Regions from separate parts of the Colwellia sp. 6_MG-2023 genome, predicted to be linked through region 3. Evidence: predicted binding sites of a transcription regulator. Region 3 holds the regulator's gene; each other region holds the start of a gene.

Region 1 (6,619 bases), on a different contig from region 3:
TGAAACAATGTGGGAAGGTGAGTGTTTTGTATTTGACGGTCGTGTTGCTGTTAATCATGATTTAGAGCAAGGCCAATATGATCAATGTTTTGCCTGTCGCTTTCCGTTAACAGAAGATGAAAAGCAAAGTGAGCATTATGTAAAGGGTGTAAGCTGTCACCGTTGTTATGATAAAGTAACGGACGAACAACGTAATCGTTATGCGGAACGTCAACGTCAAATATCATTAGCCGAAGCCCGTGGTGAAAGCCATATCGGTGGTGATATACAAGCTATAATTGAAGAGCGTCGTCAAGAAAAAACAAATAAAAAACAAGCACAATCTAAGAAGTAAAATAAGACATACGCTCATCAGTAATAGAAGAATCTAGCCTCATCCTTTGAGGCTTTTAGTTTGAATAGCTCCCCTCTTCTAAATATTCAAACTAAACCTTACTTGGATAATGACTCTAACTTCTTTTCAAGTTCTTCTAGTTTTTTGTAAATAGCAAGATTTTGTACATATATATCTGCATTTTGTTTTCTTAATTCTCTGTTTTTAATACTCGTATCAGCAAAGCCAAGTAGTTTGTTAGCAAAGATAGCACCTACTCCACCCAATATACCCACACCTAAAACAAACATAATGAAAACTGCGGCTCGTCCAATAAAAGTTATTGGATACACATCCCCAAAGCCAATAGTGGTAGAAGACATTAACATCAACCAAAATGCATCAGCATAGGTTTTTACTGGCGAGCCAACAACACTTGTTTCAGCTAAAAATGCAACATATCCCAAGCTAATATTTAACAGACAGAAAACAATAAAGGAAAGAGAGCCTATTACTCCATAGTTATAATTTTTAATACCAAACTCGTCCACTTTATACAGTTGGCTTTTTTCCATAGCACTTTGCAATACAATCATAATTCACTCTATTTTTTTCGTTGGCTTGCTGTTTTCATTAGAATATTATTTATTGTGCCATTGGCAATTAATTTTTGTAATTCTTTTGATAAAGGCTCTTCATAGTCTTTAATCTTTGAATGTTTGGAGATAGCAATATAAGCGTTTAGCGCGACATCATATTGATAATCTGCTAGCGCAAACTTTTCTTGAATATCTGCTAAAAATGAAAATGCTAAGATAGAATTTTCGCGGTCAATAAACGCATCAATCCTGCCATGTAAGAGCATTTGAACTAACTGCTTATGAGAGGTTAATTCAACTTTGGTTATCGAGTTACTTTTATCGAAAGCATCAAAATAACGAGCGCCTCTAAGGGTACCGACAATTAATTTATTGAGATCATCAAAACTTGTTATGCTAATCTCTCTAGAAGCTAAGGTGAAAAAACGCAGCGGTTCACGTTGCGTCATATAAGCTGGATGAAGGAAAATTAAGTCGACCTCTCGCTCGGGTAGCTTCTTAACAGATAAAATCATATCAGCTTCCCCTTGCTGAACCATACTCAAACAACGAGCAAAAGGACAATGAATAAAAGTCGGTTTCAAGTTAATCGACTCGGCCAATAGCGTCGATATTTCTATACTTGTACCAACAAATTCATTATCAACAACTTCTGAAAAAGGAAGCCCTTGCACAGTTGCTATTTTAATTTCTTTTTTATCTGCTAACGCCCAGGCGCTATAAAACAATAAAAATACAAGTAATCGAGGAAGGTATTTCATAATTATTCTAAAGCAATAAAGAGACTCGTATTTATGATTATAACCTATACATTAAATAAGACACCTTAAATAGTTTATAGCCTCGATTGCTTTGAATATAGCGCTGTAATACTCTTATAGCTATTCTATGACTTATTTATATCAAAGGAATATTATGCCTTTTATTAATCTAATTTTTATCATATTGAGTTGTATTACGTTTTTTAGTACCAATGTGCTAGCAAAAGATATTCCTATCTATCGTTGGGTTGATGAAAACAATGTCGTTCATTTTAGCCAAAGCCAACCTAAAGATGATAATTACACTGAACTAACGACAAACTCCTCTTATCAAGCAAAAGAAATAGCACCAAAGCATAATCAGCAAAACGCCACAATGAATGAGCAATTAAGCCAATTTGAAAAAAAGAAAAAAGAAGTCTTGGCTAACAATAAGAAAATAGCCGAGCAAAATTGCCAATCAGCACGGCTCAATGAAAAGATGCTCACTTCACTAGGCACAGTAATGATAGTCGACACTAATGGCAAAAATAAAACGTTGTCTGATAAAGACAAGAAAGCACAACTTGCACTAAGTAAAGAAAATATAAGCTTGTACTGTAAGCCCGATAGCATACAAGAATAGGTAGCCTTAACTAGGGTAAAATGCGTAAGCGTTAAATCTTCCCTGGTTAAAAACACATTGAGCCTGTAACCAAAGAGATTACAGGCTCAATACTTTAGTGAAATTAAGCGCTCCTAATTATTCCTAATAAACAATATTTAACTAAGAGTGCTCTATACTAGCTCTTAAGATAAAGACTAGGCTTTAAGAAAAAGCTAACTCTCCTTCTTCCACCGTAACATTTATTGTTGAACCGTGCGCAAAGTCTCCTGCTAATAAGCGCTGCGCTAACGGGTTTTCAATCCCCTGCTGAATAGCACGCTTTAATGGTCTAGCACCAAAAATGGGATCAAAGCCAACTTCAGCAATTAAAGCTAATGCTTCACTACTAACAGATAAACTTAATTCTTGTTCTGCTAGTCGATCTGATAATGATTGAATTTGAATACCAGCAATTTTCTCTATTTGGCTTGCTCCTAAGGTGTGGAACACAACCGATTCATCAATTCGATTAATAAATTCAGGTTTAAAATGGTGGCTAACTTCATTCATTACTTGCGCTTTCATTTGCTGATATTGATTGTCATTATCAAATGTTTGAATTATGTCTGAGCCGATATTTGAGGTCATAATGATAACGGTATTTTTAAAATCAACAGTTCGACCTTGACCATCAGTTAAGCGACCATCATCAAGCACTTGTAATAATATATTAAAAACATCAGGATGCGCTTTCTCAACTTCATCTAATAGAATAACCGAATAAGGTTTACGGCGAACAGCTTCTGTTAAATAACCCCCCTCTTCATAACCAACATATCCTGGAGGTGCGCCAACTAATCGCGCAACTGAATGTTTCTCCATAAACTCTGACATATCAATACGAATAAGTGACTCTTCAGTATCAAATAAAAAGTAAGCGAGTGCTTTTGTTAACTCTGTTTTACCTACACCTGTAGGCCCCAAGAATAAAAAGGATCCTATTGGTTGATTTGGATCGGCTAAGCCAGCACGCGAACGTCTGATCGCATTCGATACTGAAGCTACCGCTTCACCTTGTCCAATAACACGTTGGTGTAATTCTTCTTCCATGTTGAGTAATTTATCACGCTCTTGCTCTAACATTTTAGCAATAGGAATGCCCGTAGCACGGCTAAGTACTTCAGCAATTTCAACTTCAGTCACCTTATTAGCTAATAAGCTCATTTCTTGCATTTCAGCTTGGCTAGCTAAATCAAGTTGCTTCTCGAGCTCAGGTAACTTGCCATATTGTAATTCAGACATACGATTAAGATCACCTGCCCGCCTTGCCGCTTCTAGCTCAATACGAGCTTGCTCTAAATCTTCTTTGATCGTTTGTGTACCATACAACGCTGCTTTTTCTGTCGTCCAAACCTCGTCTAATTCATCGTATTCTGTCTGTTTTTCATTTATTTGTTCCGAGATATCCGCTAAACGCTTCACGGTTGCATCATCAGAATCTTTTTCTAATGCTTTTTGCTCTAACTTAAGTTGAATTAACTTGCGCTCAAGTCGATCTAAATCTTCAGGCTTAGAATCCATTTGCAAACGAATACTTGAAGCTGCTTCATCAATTAAATCAATCGCTTTATCGGGTAACTGTCTATCACTAATATAACGATGAGATAATGTAGCCGCCGCAACAATAGCAGGATCGGTAATATTAACGCTATGATGAAGTTCATATCGCTCTTTTAAGCCGCGTAGAATAGCAATAGTATCTTCAACAGTAGGCTCTTCTACCAACACTTTTTGAAAACGACGTTCTAATGCCGCATCTTTTTCAATATATTTACGGTATTCATCTAACGTTGTTGCCCCAACACAATGTAAATCACCTCGAGCAAGCGCAGGTTTTAACATATTGCCGGCATCCATCGCCCCATCTGTTTTCCCAGCGCCGACCATGGTATGTAATTCATCAATAAATAAGATGATCTTACCTTCTTCTTGAGACAACTCATTTAATACAGCTTTTAAACGTTCTTCAAATTCACCACGATATTTAGCGCCAGCAATCAAAGCGCCCATATCTAAAGAAAGAACACGTTTATTTTTTAATCCTTCAGGTACTTCATGATCAACAATACGTTGTGCTAAACCTTCAACAATAGCAGTTTTACCCACACCTGGTTGGCCAATTAAAACAGGGTTATTTTTAGTTCTACGCTGTAATACTTGCAAAGTACGACGGATTTCATCATCACGGCCAATAACAGGATCTAATTTTCCTTGCTCAGCACGTTCAGTTAAATCAACCGTATATTTTTGTAATGCTTGACGAACATCTTCAGCATTTTGATCATCAACTTTTTGACCGCCTCGTACGTGTTCAATCGCCGCTTTAATACGTTGTTCATTAGCGCCTAGCTCTTTTAAAATAGAACCTAATGTGCTTTTATCTTCAAGTGCTGCAAGTAAAAACATTTCAGAAGATATATATTTATCTGACATTTTCTGCGCATATTTATCGCATAAATTTAACACCTTACCTGATGCAGAAGAAAGCTGAACATCGCCATCAGAGCCTTCTATTTGTGCTAAAGATTGCAGTGCTTGTTCTATTTTATTTCTTAGCGTATGAACATCTATTCCCGCACTTTTTAATAGCGGAATAACAGAGTTACCATTTTGATTTAACAACGCCATCATTAAATGAATGGGTTCAATAAATTGATGATCTCGACCTAATGCAAGCGACTGTGCATCCGCAATAGATTCTTGGAATGATTGTGTAAAACGATCTAAACGCATAAATATTCTCCTGCCATATTACTGGACTTATGAATTAATTAAACCTGATGTAATTACTTATAACATTAGGTCTAGTGTGGTCTTTTTCAATAGAGGATAAGCATTAGTTTGATCTAGAACAAATAATTGCTCAGACATAATCTAAATAAAACGGCTTGGCATTAACGACTAAGAGTATAAACACCATGAGTAGTGAAGCGAGGTATTTATAATAGGCAAATCAGTGTTGCCATTCTTCCAGTTACGCTATCTTTACGATAAGAGTAATATTTATCCGTATTTGTATAAGTACATTCTGGTAGTGTACTTATGGCGTTAATACCTAGGGTATTTAATTGTATTTCGGCAATTTTATGTAAATCGGCTAAATATTTACCTGTTGAGGTTGCAATAAAGGCACAGTTAAAAGAATCACATTGCTCAACAAATTGAGCTTTTACTTCACTACCCACTTCAAAAGCATTTTTCGAAATACAAGGCCCAAGCCATGCATAAATATCTTCGGTTGGTGTGTTCATTTTGGTAATTGTGTTTTGAATGATATTCGCAGACAAAGGACGCCAACCACCATGAATGGCGGCAATTTCATTGCCTGACTTAGATGCTAATAAAATAGGAAGGCAATCTGCAGTCATAATTGCTAAACAAACATTCTTTTCTTGAGTAATAGCAGCATCAGCGGTAAGTGACTCTGCAGATATTGTCGATATTTCGACAACCTCATTACCATGAACTTGATTAAGCCATTGAATTTGAGTGTTTACAGGTAACAAAGATTGTAGATAACGACGATTATCTTTTACCCGTTCAGGACAATCTCCAACATGTAAACCAAGATTAAAAGCTTGATAAGGCAGTGATGAACCTTTAAGCGTATTACTAGGTAAAAGCCGTGTTGTCTGTACTGAAAAAACGTTATCAATTAAAGCTGCTTGGCCAATACTTTCATCGTTCGATGAGGGTATTGGCCATTGAACAAGCTCAATAGCTGAACTTGTTCTAATATTATTTGCTTTATAAGTAATCGTCGACGGCATTAAGTTTAGTGTCTTCTTGTAGTAATTCAACTAACTCAACAAAATCGTCAGGTAAATCAGCATGCCAAGTCATTAATTCACCCGTTATAGGATGATATAATGAAAGCATAGCTGCATGTAATGCTTGACGTTTAAAAGTACGTAACTTTGCTAATAATTCAGGTGTTGCATTTTTAGGTGGACGCGGTCGACCTCCGTAGGTTGGATCACCAACCAATGGATGCGTTATATGTGACATATGAACACGAATTTGATGCGTTCGCCCTGTTTCAAGACGTAAACGTAAGCGTGTATGCAAACGATATTTTTCCATTACACGATAATGCGTAACTGACGGACGGCCAGAAAATGTAACGGCCATATGCGTGCGTTTAGTTGCATGACGACCTATTGGCTCATCAACAAGGCCACCAGCAGTCATTAAACCATTAGCAACAGCTTCATATTCACGTGTAATTTCTCGTAATTGTAATGCTTCAACTAGGTTCGTTTGTGCCGCTATTGTTTTCGCAACCACCATCAAACCAGTG
Region 2 (6,619 bases), on a different contig from region 3:
ATCTCAACTTTAGCTAACGCTTGGCATGCTGCACAACATGTTAGTACTGCTGCCAAATATTATGGTGAGCTAGCTAAGATGACTGGTGAAGCACAGCATTATAGCAAGCAAGGCATGTTGTTGAAGCAAGACGAGCAATTTGCTAAAGCAATCCAGGCTCTAAATAAAGCCATTGATCTAGGTATTAAGAATCAAGGACGCTTGTATATGAGCATAGCTGAATCATATTTTTATCTTGAAAAGTATAAACAAGCTTATGCTGCTATCAATAAAGCTATAAAAGACCCTAAATCGCGTAAAGCGGCTAGTAGTTGGAAAGGCTTCATTGTAGATACAGCTAGACGTAAAAATGTTTCAATCTAATTAATATATTGTAACTTTTAATCAAAAAACCAGTACTCTTTAAAGGGGGCTGGTTTTTTTATGTTTAATGATAAGTGCAGCAATAGTAAAAATTTAATTAGATCTTAATAATATAGCTAAATTTTATATAATACTAATGTCGATAATTCATAGTTTATATTGGCTAATAGCAAACGGATTAATTAGTCGACCAGTTTAACCCAATCTCTTGTGCATAAGCTTTTTACTCTTTCTATATCCCTTATGAAGTTGTTCCATCCCTTTGAACACTGTTCAACAATATATATTCCTGTGTGGAGATAATTAGAGACGGAAATAATAAAATAAATTGTTACAAATTATTCGACTCACTAAAATAAATATATTATTCTGATTCAGTCTTTTATTCTAACAACAAAAACCGCCCATCCAGAGGAATATATTTTGTCATTTAATAAACTTGTCAATATAAGTAAAGCTTGTGCTTTTGCAATAGCCTGCTTAAGTATTTCTGTTTCAGCGTATGCAGATTCAGATGTTTTTTCAGACACTATTGTCACCATTAACCCAGAAAGTAATATAACTAAGGTTACCACTGAATTGTTAACCTTGAGTAATCAAGTACCGGAAGAGTTTGATGGCTTACCTGATAACTCTTCTTTATCTCTAATTAAAGATTATCAATTATTTACTGGACAACATGTTGTTGAATGGGAAGTAACAAACCCAGATATGGACGATACAATAACACTAAAGCAAATCGTTTATGTTACGCCATTTGTTAGTTTACCTGCAACAGGTAAAATTGCACTAGAATCACCAGTAATTGATGGGGTTGCTACTTCAACATTTGATGTTATCCCCAATTTATCAACCACCAATATTAATCAAGACGAAGATATTATTATTACTTTTAAATTGAGTGGTACAGCCCTAACCAATAAGCTTGAAAACATATTAATAAATAATCATGGTGGTTACGATCCGGATGAAAAAACATTAACTATCGAGTTATCTATTAACAGTGACACAAGTAAAGTGGATGCACGTGATTTTAAATTCACTATGCAAAGTTATCTATCTCCATTACGGACATCTAAAGAAGCTAAAACCTCTGAATATGATTTTTATAATTTTAATGATATAACCGGTTGGGAAGATGGCGATATATTGAATGTAGAAATTGTTGAGATTATCAATGGTGCTATTGACAATGAAAATACAACAACAACTTTCACCATAACGGATGAAAATTTACCACCTGTTATTTTAGACTTTTATGCCTATACACCACAATGTTATGAACGCCCTGTGTCAGCTGTAGAATCGGACAAATCAGCGAAGGTAACCTGTGCTCAACAAAGTAGTAGAGATGTCGTTTTTAATGAAAACGAATCGGAAAATATAGTGGTTTTTATAGAAGGTTATGACCCTAACGGGGATAGCGTTAAGTTTGATATTTTGTTTAATGATAGCAACTCGGTAGGCTACCAAAATGAAGATAATTCGAGTACCTACTTCAACAATTATCATTACGTTAACCTTAGCGAGTATGGTAATGTGATTAACGTTGCGGCTAAACTTGAAGAAGAGAATAGAACTGACCCTCTAACAGCGATTTCAGGCCTTACTTTATATATAAGTACTCAAAATGATGATGTTATTTTAGATAGCGATAAAGATTCTGATGGCGATGGTATTAATGATTCTGCTGAAGGTGTTACTGATAGCGATGGCGATGGTATACCTAATTATTTAGATAATTCATCAGACCGTTCTACTTTAGCTCTTGTACTAGGCGAAGAGCCGATGAGAACTGAACCTGGTATACAGTTAAGCTTAGGTCCTATTAATTCTTTAGCGCTTGGGCAAGAAGCAAGTGGGGCGGCAGTGAATCCGAATGACCTCACTGACTATTTAGACAATGGTCAGCCAGTTGATCCTGATGATATTACTGATGAAGTTGGGATTGAGGAAAATTTGGATCTTTCGACTGGTTTTCTATTTATTGAGTTTATTGCGTCGAACTTAGCTCAAGCAGGAGACTCTGTTGCTGTTGTTGTGCCATTACCAGAAAGTAGTAAAATCCCTGTTAATGCCATTTATGCAAAATTTTTAACCCCTCGAAGTATTTATAATGATTTTATATTTAAATCTTTTGAAGTTGATGCTTATAATGAAATTCATTCTGCAGCACGTATAGACTCTATATGTCCTAGTTATTATGATACAAGCTGGAAAAAGGGCCTAACACAAGGACACGAATGTATTCGTTTAATTATTGAAGATGGTGGACCTAACGACGCTGACGGAGTAGCGAATAAACAGGTTGAAGATCCAGGCCTTTTGGCTGCATTAGCTAACACTGCACCGTTAGCAAGAGCTGTTGCAACTTTAGTACTTCTTAATGGCGGGGAGGAAGGTAAAATTGATGGTTCATCATCGTTTGATAGTGACGGCGACGCACTTACTTATACTTGGACGCAAATAGAAGGGCCAACATTAACAATTAAATCCGAAGGTAGTATATTAAGCTTTACAGCGCCTGTAGTTAACGCCTTAACGCGTGTAAGCGTACAATTAACCGTTAACGATGGTACTGTTGACAGTAATACGACTGTTGTTTCTTTTTATATTGAAGCTGGAGAAGCAGAAGCTATTGATGATAGCACTACGAATACATCAGGCGGTGGTGGATCTTTCACCTTGTTCGGATTATTCGCTTTATTGATGATTGTAGTAAGAAGAAAAGTATCGATTAATTAATGTGTTAACATTTTTCGTTAATTTAAATAAATGCCATTCATTGAAAGTGAGTGGCATTTTTTAATTGTAATGATTATCCCCCTAAGTTTAATAAATTCCATTATTTTATTAGTAGCTTAAAACTGCTAAAATAGATTTATCTCATACTGTGTATTCACACTTTTTTATTAGGAAATACTTTGAACAATAATGATGTTCTTCGCCGGTTACGCTACACTTTTAACTATAATGACAAACAGATGATAGCGATTTTCTCATCAGCAGGATTGATGGTTACTAGAGAGCAAGTAAGCCAATGGTTAAAAAAAGATAATGATGCTGATTTTGTAAGCTGTCAAGATGTCGAATTAGCTTCATTTCTAAATGGATTTATTAATGAAAAACGCGGTAAAAGAGAAGGGGCTCCAGCAACACCTGAGAAACGTTTAACAAATAATATTGTTCTTACTAAATTAAAAATCGCTCTTAATTTAAAAGCGGAAGAATTGATTGAATTATTAGCAAGTGTTGATTTTCGCTTAAATAAACCTGAGTTAAGTGCTTTTTCAAGAAGAGTTGAACATCAACATTACAGAGAGTGTAAAGATCAAGTTTTACGTAATTTATTACAAGCTATTGATAAGAAGCATCATGTTGCTAGAACAAGTAAAATTGAAAATAATAGTGCTGATAAGAATACACCTTTAGGCGGTAAGTCTCAAAAGAATAAGTCACATAATAGCAACACCCCAAATAATAACTTTAAAGCTAAAAATCAAAACAATGAAACATGGGTTGATGGTGCAAGACCGAATGCTAGTGCAATATATGAAAACCCTAATAGTAAAACAGATCAAGCAAAGTCTTCTCGTAAAGTATTAAAGTTAAAACCAGAAGATATTTACAAACAATCTAAGAAGTAAGCATATCTTTATAATATCCCAATATTATGTAAGTTACGGTTTCAATAGAGTGAATTAAACCATAAATAAGGCTATATCTAACCGATTAGCCTTTAAAAGTTAACTTAATATATAAATCCCATAGTCATCAAGTTATATAAGTACATAGCGCGCTTAGGGAGCATCATAACGTTTCTTCTTAAACTTTTTAATACTTGTTGAGTAGTTAGTGGTAAGTCACCTCTATTTATTAAAGTTAAAAAGACCAATTTAAAGTATCTTAAATCGAGAACAGGTCAAATAGATTAATTCATAGTTGATTGCTCTAAAGGTTGATATAAATCAAAACCAACTTTTTCGGCCTTGTTAGAATCAGAAAGTCGCGTTTTATATGGTGTTTAGACTCAGTTATATAATAACCGCTATCTATTCCTAAGCAAGGAGATTAGTTCCATGTCAGATAATCCAAAAAAAAATCCAACAATAAAACAAGGAAAACCAATAGTATATGCCTGCTCTGGGTGTTCTAATTTAGCCGAAATGGCTCATAATATATCGTTAAACCTTGATGATGATGGTATTGCTGAGATGTCGTGTGTTTCAGGTGTTGTCGGAAAAGTTATTCCTATGATGGAGCTGGCAAATTCTGGTCGCCCAATTATTGCTATTGATGGTTGTGATTTATCTTGTACAAAAGCATGTCTTGAATTGAGTGGTTTACATGCAGATTACTATTATCAAATTAGTGATTTAGGCTTTGAAAAACGCAGTAAATTAGATGACTCATTGACAGATAATGCTATTGCAATAAAAAGTATCTATGAGCAATTATTTGATAATGGAATAGGCTTTCAGCTTTAAATGAGCGCTAAAAGCCCCTTTTAGCAACAACACACAATACGGTGTTCTTAATTAATTGTTCTAATTTAGTATTCAACCCAGTGTGAATACTGGTTATTTGTTCCTAATGCTGCTTGACTGCCTTTTAATGAAAAATTATAACCACATAAAGTGAAGTTGCCACGAAATGCTAAAGCCTGAATAAGCTCTTGACTATCAAGAGGGGAAAAACTAGCAAAATAGTTAGAATTACTCCCATTACTCTCTTCCACTTTCACTGACAATGTACGTATTGGCTTTCCTTTATTAAAGCTAATTTCTTTACAGCTTTCATCTCCTTGTGCTGTTAATTGTGACCATAAAAGTGAATTTTCAACTTCATCAGCTTGCCAATTAATACTAATGCCAGAGTGCTCCGATAAATATAAGGTATAGTTATCGGGCATAGGAAGAGGGTGACTTCTTAAAATAGAAGGCAAAACACTAACTTGCTCTTTATTGTTATTTTGATTTATTAATGTTTCGTCCGCAGAGTCTAAGTAATGAATTAGCCATGAAGTACTAACACCAATTAAGGTTATGCCGATGATAGCCACTATAATTAATTGTGCTTTTCTATTGTTTAATAGGTTTAAGCGAATCAATTCACCAATATCAGTTTGCTTATTAGCTTGTCTATGATGAGAATAATTATCATCTTCAATTTTATCTGTTTGATTATACTCTTGACTACTATCATTATGGGTTTGTGAGTAATAATTGTTAGATGAAGTATCACTAACAAGTGTAGGTTCAATGCGATATTGTGATTGTGCACTCTTGTGGCTATTTTGTCGACATTCATTCATATCAACTGGGCCATAGTAACCCAATATATAGCTATGTTTGTTAGTGCTTTGATAAGTCAATAATACCGCAGAGCAAAGAGTTGGAAGAATGAGTAAATAATAACTGCTGCTCTGCTGAGATATGATAATAATGATGCCTACTAATAAAAAAGTTAAGCAGGGGGCCAATAACCACTTTTTATTGAGTTTCGCATCATGTAAGCGTCGCAGGCTTGTTAACCCAAGTATTAGAGAAAATATTACCAACAATATTAGCGGTATAATAATACTATTGCTAAAAGCAGATACTAGCATGATAAATAAAACATACACACCAATAGAAATAGTAAAAAAACGTGTTCTATTATCAAGACCGTGTAAACAAAAAAGTGACTTTAAAAACTGCACTATACCTTCCTATATAATTAGAGTTGGAATTGAAATAATTGATTTTATTAAACTCGATAAGGAGGAACATCAACATTATCTAATTTTAATCCATATAAACTCAATGTAGCATGATTACTGGACTCACCGTCGCCGCTAAACTCTATATCAAATAAGCTAAACCACACAAGACCATGTTTCTTATTAAATGTTAACCGGCTTGAACGTCTGGCAATAGCAATAAATTGTAACTGGCTTTGTTCACAATACCGAGTAGCATGAATAAGGGCGGCTTCAGCGACTTTTCTTAAGTAAATAAAGTACCAAAAAATTAAGCAGACAACTAATAAGTAGTAAATATTTTCCATAGTGTGTAGATATACCTTAAATCGTAAAGCCGAATAAATTGCTTTATTTAGTTAAATAGTTGGCCAATTGCTTGCGATAATGCATTGCTTCTATTGGGTGAACGCATACATTCAAAAACAATGGGACGAATTGATGGTATTGCAACCAAGTCTTTAAATATACTATTGAATAGAGCTTGATCTTCACATGCAATAAGGTGCTCAAAAT
Region 3 (6,619 bases):
TGACCCAGTATTATCAATTTAGAACTGAGCCAGCCCAAAAAGGCGCCGAGCTAATACCTGAAGAATTAAAAAGCTTACAATCGAAAAAAAATAAATTACTTAATGAAGAAATGCTGCAAAGTGAATTTATTTATCAAGATCAAGGTGCAAAAGAAGCTATTTTAACGATTGAAGGGATTAATTGTGCTGCTTGTGCTTGGTTAATTGAAATGCAACTTACCAAGCTTAAGGGGATTAACGAAATAAGTGTCAATGCAACGACACAACGTGCAACCTTAAAGTGGCAAGATAAGGTTTTACAATTAAGTGAAATACTTGATGCCATAGAAGACATTGGTTATCAAGCCCTTCCCTTTAAAGCAAATGAAATAGAACAACGTAATAAGAAAACCAGCAAAGTATTTATCAAGCGTTTAGGCATCAGTGGCATTTTAATGATGCAAGTTATGATGATTGCTGTCGGGTTATATTTTGGCGCTTTTTCTGATATGGATGAAGATCATAAAATATACCTGCGTTGGGTTAGTTTTATTCTAGCCATCCCTATTGTTTCATACGGAGCTTTCCCTTTTTATATTGGCGCAATAAATGCTTTAAAGATTAAAAGATTGTCGATGGACGTTCCGGTATCAATTGCTATTATTTTAGCCTTTACCGCCAGTGCTTGGGCAACAATAACTGAGCAAGGAGAAGTCTATTTTGAGTCCGTATCTATGTTTACTTTCTTATTGCTTATCGGTAAGTTTTTAGAATTTAGAGCACGCTCATATGCTGCTCAAGTTTCAGCAAATTTGTTAAAGTTGATGCCAATGACGGCGACTAGATTAAAAAAAACAGGAAGTAACTCTCCTGCAATTAATGAAACAGTTCACACAAAGAATAGTGAATTACAAAAGTCAGCGAATGATGTTGAAAATATAAGTAATGAAGAGCTTATTGCTGCCAAACAATTAATTAAAGATGATCTAGTGTTAATTAAACCAGGTGAAGCTATTCCAGCAGACGGTATTATTATTAGTGGCGCCAGCCAAATTAATGAAGCAATGTTATCTGGCGAGCAAACGCCAGTATCAAAAACAATTGATGATGTGGTTTTTGCAGGAACCATTAATGGTGATGGAAACCTTACCGTCAAAGTACAACAACCAAGTAATCAATCATTTTTAAGTCAATTAATTCGTTTAAGTGAGAAATCTCAAGCATATAAGCCTAAATTGGCACGTTTTTCTGATAAGGTAGCACAATATTTTGTCGCTATTATTTTACTTACAGCCATTGGTACCGCACTTTATTGGCATCACCATTTACCCGAAGAAGCTTTTTGGATTACCTTATCCGTATTAGTCGCGACCTGCCCCTGTGCATTATCTTTGGCAACACCAACTGCCTTAACTTGTGCCACAACTCGATTAAATCGTGATGGTATAATGATAAAGTCAGCTCATGTCATGGAAACCATGCCTAAAATAGATTGCTTCGCTTTTGATAAAACAGGCACGTTAACAACAGGTGAGTTTGCGATAGATAGAGTTGAAATCTATGATAATCAATACACTAAAGCCGAAGCATTAGTGATAGCGGCAGCTTTAGAATCTCATTCTGAACATCCTTTAGCTAAGCCTTTCAAACAACATAGAGACTTTAATCTTCCGACAAAAGAAATCCAAGTTCAGTCTGGATTAGGTGTAACTGGTATTGTTAATGAGCACCCTTATCGTATTGGCAAAGCTAGCTGGCTGTTAACAGCTACAGAGCATAAAAATGATCAATCGTTAATGAGCGCTTCTTGTGTACTCGTTTTTGAAAATAAACTTATTGCAGCATTTTATCTGGTCGATAAGATCAGAGAAGACGCCTATATTTTATTAAACACGCTTAATGCCAGCCATCAAACAATGATGCTGTCTGGTGACAATCAAAGCGCCTGTGACAAAGTAGGTAAAACCTTATCTGTAACTCAATGTCATGGTAACTTAAGCGCCACAGATAAAATGTCAATAATCAAAGAGCAACAAAAGAACAATATTAACATTGCTATGGTAGGCGATGGTGTTAATGATTCTCCAGTATTTGGTGCTGCACATGTATCTATGGCAATGGGCTGCGGAACTGATATAGCCAAAAGCGGTGCTGATGTTATTTTACTTAATAGTAAACTAACAAGTATTAATACCTTAAATGATGTATCAATAAAGACTAAACGCATTATTTTTCAGAATTATTTATGGGCTTTTGGCTACAATGCTATTGTATTACCATTAGCTGTAGCCGGTTATATTACACCTTACATGGCTGTTATTGGTATGTCTGTTAGCTCAATTTTAGTGATCAGTAATTCACTACGCTTACTCAGATAATAGCCCTTAAGATCAAGAGAAACAAAAATGAGCATTATTTATTTTTTAATTCCAATCGCGGTATTACTAACAGCACTGGGTATTTATATGTTCTTTTGGGCAGTAAAAACTGAACAGTTTGATGACCTTGAAAAAGAAGGTATGAGTATTCTTTTTGATAATAAAGAGGATGATAAAACAACCAAACAAAGTAGTGATAAACCTGACAGTACAAATCATGGCTAACAAAGTCAGCAGTTCTCATAACGGTAACTAACTCAATGAACCTAGACTTATTCTCCGCATTTGTAATAGGATTACTTGGCTCAGGGCATTGTATTGTGATGTGCGGTGGGATTACCACCATGCTCACTTCAGCCCTTCCTGAGTCAAATAAATATAATAATCAAATACCTGTTAATAATCAGAGACCTATTAAGCACTCAACAGCATCCTCAATTACTCGTAGTAAAACCGCCTTAGTAATTTTATACAATATTGGTCGTATTTCTTCCTATGCTTTTATCGGCGCAATTGTGGGATTTACCGGCTCTATCGCGGCAAAAAATATTGGAATGCCACTTGCTGGTCTACGGTTAATTTCGGCAACCTTTATGATCTTACTTGGTTTATATTTAGGTCAGTGGTTGATGTGGTTAAATCGAATAGAAGCCCTAGGTAAGCATTTATGGCGTTACATATCACCTTTAGCCAGTAAAGCCATCCCTGTAAATTCACCAATAAAAGCACTTACTCTTGGCGCCATTTGGGGCTGGTTACCTTGCGGATTAGTCTACTCAACCTTAACTTGGGCACTGGCAAGCGGTAGCATATATACTGGGGCGAGTATTATGTTCTTTTTTGGCTTAGGTACTCTTCCCGCACTGTTAACTCTTTCTATTGGGTTTAGTAGCATTAAAAATACTTTAACTAAACCATCGTTCAAAAAGATAATGGCGTTAGTACTAATAACCTTTGGTATTTATAGTTTTATTGTTGCATACCACCAGATGTTCTAATACCATAGCATTATCCTAGAAATTAGAGTAAATACATAAATGAAAATTTACCCTATTCCTATAAAATAAATGAGTAGCCTATGTTAAATAATAGTTCCCCTGGTGCACAGCATATTAACTGTCAAAACTGTAGTGTTAGTGAACTTTGTCTACCTTTTACCTTAAATGATCAAGAACTTAATACGCTTGATCAAATTATTGATCGTAAACGTCCTTTCCACAAAGGTGATAAAATATTCACTGATGGTCAAGAAATGCAGGCGCTTTATGCTATTCGTTCTGGTACATTTAAAACTTTTACCGTTAATGAACAAGGTGAAGAACAAATCACTGGCTTTCACTTAGCTGGAGATTTACTAGGATTTGACGCTATTGCCGAATCAGAACATAAAAGTTTTGCTCAAGCTTTAGAAACATCGATGATATGTGAAATTCCTTACGATAATTTAGATACTTTATCTAATACTATGCCAAAACTTAAGAAACAAGTTTTACGCTTAATGAGTAACGAGATTAGAACCGATCAAGAAATGCTTACGTTGTTGAACAGAAAGAATGCCGAACAACGTGTTGCTACTTTTTTAGTCAGCTTAAGCAAACGCTATCGTGCCAGAGGTTTATCAGCCAATGAATTTCGCCTTACAATGACACGAAGCGATATTGGTAATTACATTGGACTTACCGTTGAAACAATCAGCCGTTTATTAAATCGTTTTCATAAAACAGGCTTAATTAAGGTTGATGGTAAACTTATTACTATCATAAACCTCAATGAACTTGTTAATTGTGCCGAACTTTAGCTCCTCAAAGGCTTTCTAGCGTTATAATTTATAATGCTTGTTTTAAATCCCTTATACTTTGATTTAAAACAAGCATTAATCTCACACTTTTGATATAAATTACTTAAGCTTTAATAAAGTTTAACCAATGTATAACAACAGGGAGAATTATCATGAAAACCTATCAAAAAATTCTAGTCGTTATCGACCCATCAACTGATGAACAAAAAGCATTACAAAGAGCAATAGACTTAGCTGCCAATATTAAAGCAAGTGGCGGTCAGGTGGAAGTAACTGCTTTTCTAAGTATCTTTGACTTCTCTTATGAGATGACTACTATCCTTTCCAACGATGATCGTGGCGCTATGCGACAATCTGTTATTAAAGATAAAGAGCTTTGGCTAGAAGGTATTATAAGTAATTTAAAGCCTGATATTGATATTAGTAACTTAGTTGTTTGGCATAATCGCCCTTTTGAATCTATTATTGAACAAGTAATCCAAAATAATTACGATCTAGTCATTAAAGGGACTCATCAACATGACAAATTCAAATCGGTAATTTTTACTCCTACTGATTGGCATATATTGCGTAAATGTCCATGTCCAGTATTATTAGTAAAAGAGCATGAATGGCCAAGCAATGGGAACATACTTGCAGCAATTAATGTCGGAAGTGATGAAACAGAGCACAATTCACTTAATAATAAAATTACTAAAGAAGCAAAAAAATTAGCACAGCTGATTCAAGGAAACGTTCATTTAGTAAATTCATTTCCTGGCACACCTGTTAACATTGCAATTGAAATACCAGAGTTTAACTCTAGTGAATACAATAATACTATGCTGCAACATCATAAAAAGTCGATGGCAGCACATGCGACTGAATTTGAAATTGATATCACTAACACTCACGTTGAAGAAGGCTTACCTGAAAGAGTCATTGAAGAAGTCGCGGATAAAATTGATGCTGAGCTAGTTGTGCTAGGCACAATAGGCCGAACGGGTATTTCTGCAGCATTAATTGGTAATACCGCAGAGCATGTCATTGACCAACTTAACTGTGATGTACTTGCGCTAAAACCTGAAGGTTATGTGTCTCCGCTACAGTAAAAGTATTTTCTCATACTGAAATCAAAGACTGAAAGAGGTATGTAACCTTTTTCAGTCTTTATTAAGCTAATATAACGTCGAAATAATCCCCTTTCAAACAACTTTAATACCACTTTAAACTTTTAACCTATGATAGAATTTACCATCGAAAATATAATATCTAATGTGATTAAGTGGTAAGTAGTTTTTAATGAATACTCAACAAGCTATTAGCAATAAGCTAGAAAAAAAAATCAGACACCTAACAGGCAAAGCCGTTTCTGATTACAACATGATTGAAGAAGGCGATAAAATTCTTTGTGCCATAAGTGGAGGTAAAGATTCTTTCGTAATGCTTGACATCCTTTTACACTTAAAACGTGTAGCGCCCATTAAATTTGACGTTATAGCTGTCAATCTCGATCAAAAACAGCCTGGCTTTCCTGAACATATACTACCTAATTACCTCGAAGAAAAAGGCATTGACTACTACATTATTGATAAAGACACCTACTCAGTAGTAAAACAAAAAGTACCTGAAGGAAAAACAACGTGCGCTTTATGTTCAAGACTCAGAAGAGGATCATTATATGGTTTTGCTGAAAAGATTGGTGCAACAAAAATAGCATTAGGTCATCATATGGATGACATCGTTGAAACCTTAATGATGAACATGTTTAATAATGCAAAATTAAAGGCTATGCCACCCAAACTACTAAGTGACGATAAACGAAATGTAGTAATAAGACCGCTATCATATTGCAGAGAGAAGGATATTGAGCAACTATCCGAGGTAAAGAGCTACCCTATTATTCCTTGTAACCTCTGTGGTTCACAAGAGAATTTACAAAGAAAACAAATAAAGCATATGCTTAATACTTGGGACCAAGAATCTCCTGGACGTGTAGAAAGTGTATTTAAAAGTACACAGAGTGTTAGTCTTTCTCAATTATCTGATCATGACTTATACAACTTTTCAGCACTTACCATCGATAGAACGGCTGAGCCAAAAGAACAAGAGTTTGGAGGAGCTGACATCTCATCGTCAAATTTAATTGACGTTAAAAACATAGAAATAATCGACGCTTCTTGATCGAATATAGGGAACACACAAACGTGTGTCCCCCTATTGAATGCATCTGGTGTAACTTATAAACCGTCTGAACCATCAAAACCTTACTATATTGAGATAACCTTTATATAAAGCTAAGTGTTTGGTTGGGTTTATTCGTTTTTATTACCTGTATTTATTCAAGAGTGATATTTATAGTGCTACTTTCTCCAGCATAAGTCACCGTAACAATCACTTCATCGGTACTTTTTGAAATATTCGTTAACTGATAACTCGCTGTGTTTGTACCTAAATCAATCAATTCCACCGTGACTAAACTAGT

What was found. The regulator FNR, encoded in region 3, switches genes on or off when oxygen is low (the NO sensors DNR and NnrR bind a similar motif). The targets are predictions, from matches to a motif close to TTGATCTAGATCAA.
Region 1: clpB (ATP-dependent chaperone ClpB) is a predicted target of FNR. The motif match lies at 5,161-5,174, and genes of this name have one in related genera.
Region 2: Q4503_RS14170 (putative zinc-binding protein) is a predicted target of FNR. The motif match lies at 4,322-4,335, and genes of this name have one in related genera.

The regions. Positions count from the first base shown of each region.
Region 1 covers NZ_JAUOPP010000012.1:107,555-114,173, reverse strand. Annotated here, with positions in the region: gene Q4503_RS09640 (rhodanese-related sulfurtransferase) at 1-334, shown strand, start outside; gene Q4503_RS09635 (ion channel) at 433-909, opposite strand; gene Q4503_RS09630 (ABC transporter substrate-binding protein) at 918-1,673, opposite strand; gene Q4503_RS09625 (DUF4124 domain-containing protein) at 1,828-2,298, shown strand; gene clpB (ATP-dependent chaperone ClpB) at 2,482-5,052, opposite strand; gene pgeF (peptidoglycan editing factor PgeF) at 5,259-6,089, opposite strand; gene rluD (23S rRNA pseudouridine(1911/1915/1917) synthase RluD) at 6,067-6,619, opposite strand, start outside.
Region 2 covers NZ_JAUOPP010000022.1:75,067-81,685, forward strand. Annotated here, with positions in the region: gene Q4503_RS14155 (hypothetical protein) at 1-363, shown strand, start outside; gene Q4503_RS14160 (hypothetical protein) at 787-3,108, shown strand; gene Q4503_RS18845 (DUF1456 family protein) at 3,288-4,010, shown strand; gene Q4503_RS14170 (putative zinc-binding protein) at 4,443-4,850, shown strand; gene Q4503_RS14175 (hypothetical protein) at 4,916-6,064, opposite strand; gene Q4503_RS14180 (DUF3301 domain-containing protein) at 6,112-6,411, opposite strand; gene Q4503_RS14185 (DUF3549 family protein) at 6,459-6,619, opposite strand, start outside.
Region 3 covers NZ_JAUOPP010000006.1:61,752-68,370, reverse strand. Annotated here, with positions in the region: gene Q4503_RS05675 (heavy metal translocating P-type ATPase) at 1-2,357, shown strand, start outside; gene ccoS (cbb3-type cytochrome oxidase assembly protein CcoS) at 2,385-2,582, shown strand; gene Q4503_RS05665 (sulfite exporter TauE/SafE family protein) at 2,618-3,355, shown strand; gene fnr (fumarate/nitrate reduction transcriptional regulator Fnr) at 3,436-4,155, shown strand; gene uspE (universal stress protein UspE) at 4,308-5,246, shown strand; gene ttcA (tRNA 2-thiocytidine(32) synthetase TtcA) at 5,437-6,318, shown strand; gene Q4503_RS05645 (Ig-like domain-containing protein) at 6,473-6,619, opposite strand, start outside.